DNA from 2 places in the Rossellomorea marisflavi genome. Region 2 is predicted to be linked to the other one. Evidence: riboswitches for the same ligand, from Rfam matches in the RefSeq annotation. Region 2 holds a riboswitch; the other holds the start of a gene.

Region 1 (4,427 bases), 1.5 Mb from region 2:
GCCGGTGAAACACCTGCTTATGCCTTTGTACCAGGCGGGGTGGATACAGGCGATGGCGACTTCCGTGAACAGGGCGGAGCCTATTTCGAATCGAATGCCGAAGAAGCGAAAAAGCTCTTGGAAGAAGGCATGAAAGAGGAAGGCTGGAGCGAGCTGCCGGCTGTGACCCTCACGTATAACACATCCGAGAACCACAAGAAGATCGCAGAAGCCGTCCAGTCCATGTACAAGAAGAACCTTGGCGTCGATATCAAGCTTTCCAATCAGGAATGGAAGACCTATCTTGATACGACCCAGCAAAAGAACTTCCAGATGGCCCGTATGGGATGGATCGGGGTCCTGGTGGATCCGGTCGTCATCCTTGACTACTACCTCGGAGACAGCCCGAACAACCGAACAAACTGGGTAAATGATAAGTACGACAAGCTGATGGCAGACGCCAAAGTGGAGCAGGATACAGCGAAACGCTACGATCTCCTTCATCAGGCAGAAGAAGTACTAATGGAAGACCTGCCGTTCAACCCGATCTATCACTATACCAACAACTATATGACCGCACAGAACTTCAAGGACATTGTGTATCCGGTCAACCGCTATCCGTACTTGAAGTGGGCGGAGAAAGTATCGGAATAACAAAGCCTGTTTTCAAGTCATTTGGTGGATGGAGAGCGTAAGGATAAAAAAGGGGGGATTCTTGATGAAATGGAAGATGGGTCTTGCGATGGTCACCGTTTCCGGATGGGTGGCTGCTATCGGGTTGAAGCTTGGATCCAAAGCTGATTTAGCCGACTCTGCCTTTCTGATCGGTCTCTGCCTTTTGATCCTGGGTGTCAGCTCGTTGATCATGAAGACAGGGTTCCTGACACCTGTCGCAGAGGGGTTTAAGATCATTGGCGAGCGGATGATCCGGAGGTCGCGATCCATGGAGCGAACGGATGACCTGATCAAGGGAGATCATGATTTCCAGGCATTCAAATCCACTCTTTCCACGCGGATCACCCAGAGTACATTCATCATGGGGGCTTGCTCCATTCTGATTTCGGTTGGAATACTGATCATCAAGCAATAAAAAGATCCCATCTCGATTGAGATGGGATTCTTTTTGTTATGCCGCTCGTCAGAATCTCGCTACATCATCCTTCAGGAGGATAAACAATGCCGGAACGATGAAGACGGCCAGGAATAGGATTTCCATCGCTTCAGAGTGCGTTTCCAGAAGCTCTACGATTCCTTCGGCAAACATTTCTCCGCCAAGGAAGACGAGGATGAGGCCCAGTGCTTTGAAGATCAGTGAAAGGTTAAGCTTGATCGTCGTTTTGAAGATCACATAGGCAACGAGTGCAGCCGCTACGATTCCGATGATGCTACCGAGAGCCACGGTACCGGCGCTTTCTGAGATCTTGGTCATATTAAATACCATAAGCTCCATGCCTTCGCGGATGACAGACAGGAAGGCCAATAAGAATAAGCCGATTTTGGATGTAGAAGACTTCTCCGTTTGCCCTTTGATTTTGCCGGCAACCTGCTGATTGCGGTGGAGCCAAAGGATGAAGTAGGCAATCAAGCCTGCGGCCACGATCCTCATGACGGCCTCCATGATTTCTTCTGCTTCATGGGAAATGCTTTGTGCAAACGTGAATAGACCCCAGCCCAGGATCAAACTGCTGATGACGCCTGCAATGGTACCGAATCCGACAACCTTGGCAAGATGCTTCCGGTTCAGCTGTGAGAGCGTTGCCAAAATAATGCCGATGATCAAGGCCGCTTCCAGGCCTTCACGAAATGAAAGAAAAAGCGAATCCAACATATGTATTCCCCCGTATGGTATGAGTGCGTTTCTAAGCTTTATAATAATGAGAATGATTATCACTGTCAATGCAAAAAATAAAAAAAGATTTGGTCGATCTGGAGAGCTCAACCAAGTAACTGACATCATCTGGAGGAATCAGTTGCGTGGCTTCTGCACAAGGAGGATCTTCCTTTGACAAATCCATTCAACGGGTCTACAATATATAACTATTCAAACATAACAATATCAAGCTACGATCGCTGTGGGTCACACTACAGCAGGAGCAGCTTCTGGAGAGACCGCTATTCAAGCGGCGCCGAAGGGTTCACAATCTCAGGCAAAAGGACAGAAGGGTACCGGGTATGGATTTTCCGAACGAGGGGAGATCTATATTTGATATTCTTTTCGACTCAGAGATTGGATGCTTCCAATCTCTTTTTTTTATTTTCGTTTCACGTGGAACATGTTGAGGAGGAGTTTGTTTTGGCACAACAAGAGTTAAAGAGGGATCTTTCCAATCGCCATGTACAGCTGATTGCCATCGGGGGTACGATCGGGACCGGGCTGTTCCTTGGGTCCGGTAAGGCGATACAATCGGCGGGTCCTTCCATCATCTTTGCGTATTTACTCGTTGGAATCGCACTGTTTTTCGTCATGAGGGCACTCGGCGAACTATTGCTTTCGAAAGCAGGGTATCAATCCATCACCGATATAGCGGAGGACTATCTCGGGTCATGGGCTTCGTTTGTCACGGGCTGGACGTATTGGTTCTGCTGGATCATGACGGCAATGGCCGATGTGATCGCAGTCGGGGTGTATGTGAATTATTGGTTTGACATTCCCCAGTGGATTCCGGCCCTGATCTGTCTGGTCATTCTTCTTGGGTTCAATCTTCTGACGGTCAAGCTGTTCGGTGAACTGGAATTTTGGTTCGCCCTGATCAAGGTGATTACGATCCTCGCCCTCATTGCAGTGGGCGTGGTCCTGCTTGCCATCGGGTTCAATACGGATGCAGGACCGGTGACCGTGACGAACTTATGGGAGAATGGCGGCTTCTTCCCCAATGGGATGAGTGGCTTCCTTCTCTCCCTGCAGATGGTGATCTTCGCCTACGTCGGTGTGGAACTCATCGGGGTGTCGGCGGCGGAAACGTCCAATCCCCAGAAGAATATCCCTTCTGCCATCAATAAGATACCGTTGCGTATCCTCTTCTTTTATGTAGGGGCTATCATCGTTCTGCTGTGCATCAATCCTTGGATGGAGCTGACGGCAGCAGAGAGCCCATTTGTGAAAACATTCGGTCTGATCGGGGTTCCCGTGGCTGCCGGAATCATCAACTTCGTGGTTCTCACATCGGCGGCGTCCGCCTGCAACAGTGGAATGTTCTCCACGAGCCGGATTCTTTTCAATCTTAGTAAAGGTAAACAGGCGCCGGCCAGACTGGGAAGATTAAACCGGAACCATGTCCCCAGTTCTGCCCTATTGGTCTCCACGGTGGTCGTATCGGTCGGTGCGTTGCTAAGCAAGCTCATCCCGGATCAAGCCTTTGGGATCGTCACGACGATCAGTGCCATCTGCTTCATCTGGGTGTGGGGGATCATCCTCGTTTGCCATATTTTATACCGGAGGAAGCGTCCTGACCTCCATGAGAAGTCGAGCTTCAAAGCACCGTTCACCCCGTTGGTGAATTATCTTGTACTGGTGCTTTTCGCTGCGATACTCGTCATTATGCTGTTTGCCGATGAGACAAGGCCGGCACTGTTATTGACACCACTATGGTTCGTCATCCTGTTTGCAGTCTATCGGATCAGGCAAAAAGCTTCACTTTCATCATAAAAACAACCCCGTACACGTTTGTGCGGGGTTGTTTTATGAATGGTAAAACCTGAATCTATGCCATAGGTAATACGAGGGGAATTGGGTCAGCTAAACACATTTACAAAATAATTACATATACACTTGTTCCTTTTTACAAAAGCCTTCTAGTATGGAGATGAAGATGGATGACAGAGGAGGAGATTGGAATGGGACGAATGAGTACGAAAAAGGTGACCGGCCTATCATTGGCCGCCGCTCTGGCTTTTTCATCACTGGGCTTTGCAGGATCAGTGAAGACTGAGGTGGAAGCTAAGGACAAGAAGAAGGAACCGACCAACGTGATCATGATGGTCATGGATGGGACAAGTGCCGGGGCAACATCACTCGCCCGTTGGTACAAGGGGGAGGACTTGGCTATGGATGAGATCGCCATCGGCGGCGTCCGTACATATTCAGCAGAGTCGGCGATTACGGATTCAGCACCCGCAGCCACCGCTCTTGCAACAGGGAACAAAAGCAATGATAAGGTCGTTGGCCTTCTTCCTAAAGTGGTCAGTTCTCCGGGAGTGGAACAGATCAAAGAGGAAGACCAATTACGGCCTGTGGCCAATGTACTCGAAGCAGCCAAACTTAAAGGGAAATCCACGGGAATCATTTCTACATCCGAGATCCAGCACGCCACTCCGGCCGGTTTCTCTTCTCACGCACCACATCGCAGCAACTACAATGACATTGCCGAACAGCAGGTGTATCAAGGGATCGATGTCGTTCTAGGCGGTGGGAAGGAATCCCTCACTCCAGCAGGTAGAAAAGATGGGGA
Region 2 (4,427 bases):
TGAGATTGAGGCCGATGCTGCGGAACGTATCCTTCTTGCGATTCGATTGATAGGAGATTTTGACGTTCATGCCGAGCCACGGATGAAGCGGGATTTGCTGCTGGCCATACCCCGCACGGTCCTCATAGAGCCGGGTATATCCTGCCAGACTCCGGGTGGAACGGAAGATCTGGTGCAGTCGGGGTGAACCGAAATGGATGACCTCCCCCTGTAGTCCTTCCGGCGCCTTTTCCTGATCGGTGATGAGGTTTAGTGCCATGGGATTCGGTTCCCCACCGGTCTTTTCGAGATAATGCCAGTAGAATGGGCGATTCATGAGCTCTTTATCCATCTCGATCGTGAGCTGGACGGTCATATAGCCATCACCGCTTGCCTTCAGCTCACACCCGTTCGCGTGAAAATACCGCTCAAGAAATCGATGTATTTCGTGCTGCTGCATCGGCCTTCTCCTCCTTCATCTGTTCTGCAAATTGAATCATGCTCGTCAAATTTTCCATTTTGATCTTCATTTCACCCTCGGTTCTTGAGGAAGCGAAGATATCTGTCATGTGATCTTCAAACTCTTTGAAATCGAGTCGGGTCAGGATGTCATCAAGTTCGCCGATCACACGCTCGAACAGGTTGATTTTTTCATAAAGCAGGGTGAGGATATGTTCTTCGACGGTTCCTTTCGTGGCGAAATTGTAAATATGAACATCCTCGGTCTGTCCCAGGCGGTGCACCCGTCCGATCCGCTGCTCGAGTCTCATGGGATTCCACGGAAGGTCGAAATTGATGACGTGATGACAGAATTGAAGGTTGATTCCTTCCCCGCCGGCTTCCGTGGCGATGAGAACCTGGGCGTGATTTTGGAACAATTGTCTCATCCAGTCCTTTTTCCCGCGCTTGAACCCGCCCCGGAAAGGAACCGATGTGATACCATGCTGCTTCAGGAACCATTGAAGATACATCTGGGTTGCCCGGTATTCAGTGAAGATGATCACTTTATCGTCGATGGATTGGATCAGCTCCAGGGCTTTCTTTGCCTTGGAGTTGACGGAGACGTTCTCGACCTTTTGCATGAGCGTTCCGATGACTTGCTTGAATCCCTCTGAAGGATCTTCCTTTTTGGCGAGCATATTCTTTAACGTGAAGTACACCGCTTCTCGGCTGGAGCATGCTTCCCGCTGCAGGGTGAGGAGGGAGAAGGAGCTGGATGTGGCCCAGTCATCGTAGCGGCCGCGCAGAAGATCGAAGCTGTCGTATAGGTCCCTCTCTCCCTGTGAGAAGTCGATCAGGACCGTTTTTACATGGCGCTTCGTCCATTCGATACCGGTGTCATTCCTTCGGTTCCTGATCATCACCTTGTTGATCAGGTTCTTCAGATGGTCGTCATCCTCAAGGGACCGATCCCCATTTTTATACCGGTCGGTAAAGCCCGATTCGCTTCCAAGATGCCCGGGCTTCAGGAGGGAAACAAGATGGAAGATTTCCTCGATTCGGTTTTGGATGGGAGTAGCCGTCAGAAGAAGGCAGAATTTTTTCTTCAGGTTCTGCACAAATTCATAGTTTTTCGTTTTGTGATTCTTCAGTTTGTGAGCTTCATCGATGATGACGAGATCATAATCCTGTTCATACACCTTTTCCCGGTGAGGGCTTCTTTTGGCTGTATCCATGGAAGAAACGACGATATCACACTGGTCCCAGACGTAACTTTTCCTTTGGGGGACGGCAGGGATGAAGAATTTCGTATTCAACTCATAGCACCACTGGGATACCAGGGACGCCGGCACGAGTATGAGCACCTTCTTCACCAGTCCACGGATCATGTATTCCTTCAACACAAGCCCCGCTTCAATTGTTTTTCCGAGTCCGACCTCATCTGCAAGGATCGCTTTTCCGTTCATGGTCTCCACCACCTGCCTCGCAGCTTCGAGCTGATGGGGGAGGGGAGTGACATTTGCCAAATGTTTCGGTGCCTGAAGCCCCTCAAAGTTCGGAATTGCGAGATGGTGCTCGAATTCGACGGCGAGTTTGTAGAGGTCGAAACTTCCCCATGGCCCGTCATTTGTGATAAGGCTTTCAAGATTTTCTCCCCATCCCTCATCGAATATGATATCTACATTCATATAAAAACAACTCCTTTTTTTCTGCAAAAATTGATTGCCCGGAACAATTGATTAATGGTAGGATGAAAATAGATTTACAATCTTACAAAAATGATCTAAATCCGAACATTAGCATCTGCTGCATTTCTTTTATATCTTTAGTATGACCAATTATTGCAAGGAATATTGGCGAATGATGACAAGGGGAGAGACTGCAGTCTGCAGCGCCGAAGGAGCAAGCATCACGATGTGAATCTCTCAGGCAAAAAGACTCTTGTCGGACGCAACTCTGGAGAGCGTCCCGGATGGGGACCACCAAAGGGGAAAGCCGTATGAATCGGTAAACTTTCAGGTGCCAGGACAGAGAAGCCCACTTATTGAAAAGGGGCTTCTCTGTCCTTTTTTCATGCAAAAGAATGCAGTGTAACCACTAAAGGGGGAATCGCCATGTCAGAACTGAAGCAAACGCCTTTACACGATCTTTACCGCGAGTATGGAGGAAAGACGATCGATTTTGGAGGATGGGCCTTGCCCGTACAATTCTCCGGGATCAAAGACGAGCATGAAGCCGTAAGGAGCCGTGCAGGTCTTTTCGATGTCTCCCATATGGGTGAGATCACGGTGAAAGGGGAAGGTGCCCTTGAGTACCTTCAACGGATGATGACCAATGATCTGTCCAAATTGAAGGACGGAGGCGCTCAGTACACCGCCATGTGCTACGAAGACGGAGGGACGGTCGATGACCTTCTCGTTTATAAAAGGAAAGATCACGATTATCTCCTTGTGGTCAACGCATCCAATATCGAGAAAGATTACGAATGGCTCATCCATCATGCAACCGAAGGGGTCGAGCTGACGAATCGTTCAGGCGAAATCGCCCAGCTTGCCATTCAGGGGCCGCTCGCGGAGAAGATCCTCCAGAAGCTAACCGAGACAGATCTCGGCAGCATCGGGTTCTTCAAGTTCCAGGATGAGGTCATGATCAGTGGTCACGAAGCTCTCGTATCAAGAACGGGTTACACAGGGGAAGACGGGTTTGAAATCTACTGTGCATCGGATTCCGCACCGGCGCTGTGGAAGGAAATCCTTCAGGCGGGTGAAGAGGAAAGAATCGTACCTTGTGGCCTTGGTGCCCGTGACACTTTGCGATTCGAAGCGAATCTCGCACTCTATGGACAGGAGTTGTCGAAGACAATCACGCCCATCGAAGCGGGAATCGGTTTTGCGGTGAAGGTGAATAAAGACATCCCGTTCATCGGCCAGGAAGTCCTTCGCAAACAAAAGGAAGAAGGGGCACCTCGTAAGCTGGTCGGGATCGAAATGATCGACCGCGGCATCCCTCGTCATGGATACAGTGTATTTTCAGGGGAAGAGCTGATCGGGGAGGTCACAACCGGTACCCAGTCGCCGACACTGAAGAAGAATATCGGTCTTGCACTTATCAAGAAGGAATTTGCCGAGCCCGGCACTGAAGTGATCGTAGAGATCCGGAATAAACAATTGAAAGCCGTTGTAGTGAAGACACCATTCTATAAGAGAACTGGCAAATAGGGAGGACTGACGTTCATGAAGCATCGTTATTTACCGATGACAGATCAGGATCAAAGAGAAATGTTGGACAGCATTGGAGTCGACACCGTCGATGCCCTTTTCGAAGATATTCCAGAAGAAGTCCGCTTCAAAGGCGACTATAACATTAAAAAAGCTAAATCCGAGACGGAACTCGTCAAGGAACTGACGGCCCTGGCAGCTAAAAATGCCGATCTCAGGAGTCATGCAAGCTTCCTTGGGGCGGGTGTGTATGATCATTACATGCCGATCATCGTGGATCATGTTTTGTCACGTTCTGAATTCTATACGGCCTATACGCCGTATCAACCGGAGATTTCACAGGGGGAACTCCAGGCGATTTTCGAGTTCCAGACCATGATCTGTGAGCTGACAGGGATGGATGTAGCCAACTCTTCCATGTATGACGGAGGTACATCCCTTGCTGAAGCCGCCATGCTTTCAGCCGGTCAGACCCGTCGCAAGAAGGTGCTCGTATCAGCGGCGGTTCATCCTGAATCCAAAGATGTCCTGCGCTCTTATGCGAAAGGTCAGTATATCGATGTAGTAGAAATCCCCCATAAAGATGGGGTGACAGATCTTGAAGGGCTAGAGAACCTCATCGGAGATGACGTGGCAGCTGTGATTGTTCAATATCCGAACTTCTTCGGACGTATCGAGGATCTTCAGGCGATGGAAGCCATCACCCATGGTTCGAAAGCGATGTTTGTCGTCTCTTCCAACCCTCTTGCACTCGGAGCACTCACACCACCGGGCAAATTCGGTGCCGAT

Evidence for each region. Region 2 has a riboswitch for glycine ahead of gcvT (glycine cleavage system aminomethyltransferase GcvT). Riboswitches for the same ligand answer to the same signal wherever they lie in the genome.
Region 1: linked by a shared signal. The riboswitch ahead of K6T23_RS21735 (amino acid permease) and the one ahead of gcvT (glycine cleavage system aminomethyltransferase GcvT) in region 2 are both predicted to bind glycine.

The regions. Positions count from the first base shown of each region.
Region 1 is NZ_CP081870.1:4,228,464-4,232,890, reverse strand. It holds gene K6T23_RS21750 (peptide ABC transporter substrate-binding protein) at 1-633, shown strand, start outside; gene K6T23_RS21745 (DUF3899 domain-containing protein) at 698-1,069, shown strand; gene K6T23_RS21740 (FTR1 family iron permease) at 1,118-1,807, opposite strand; glycine riboswitch at 2,070-2,148, shown strand; gene K6T23_RS21735 (amino acid permease) at 2,273-3,625, shown strand; gene K6T23_RS21730 (alkaline phosphatase) at 3,814-4,427, shown strand, end outside.
Region 2 is NZ_CP081870.1:2,711,475-2,715,901, reverse strand. It holds gene K6T23_RS14230 (YqhG family protein) at 1-439, opposite strand, end outside; gene K6T23_RS14225 (DEAD/DEAH box helicase) at 408-2,108, opposite strand; glycine riboswitch at 2,281-2,371, shown strand; glycine riboswitch at 2,375-2,453, shown strand; gene gcvT (glycine cleavage system aminomethyltransferase GcvT) at 2,535-3,638, shown strand; gene gcvPA (aminomethyl-transferring glycine dehydrogenase subunit GcvPA) at 3,654-4,427, shown strand, end outside.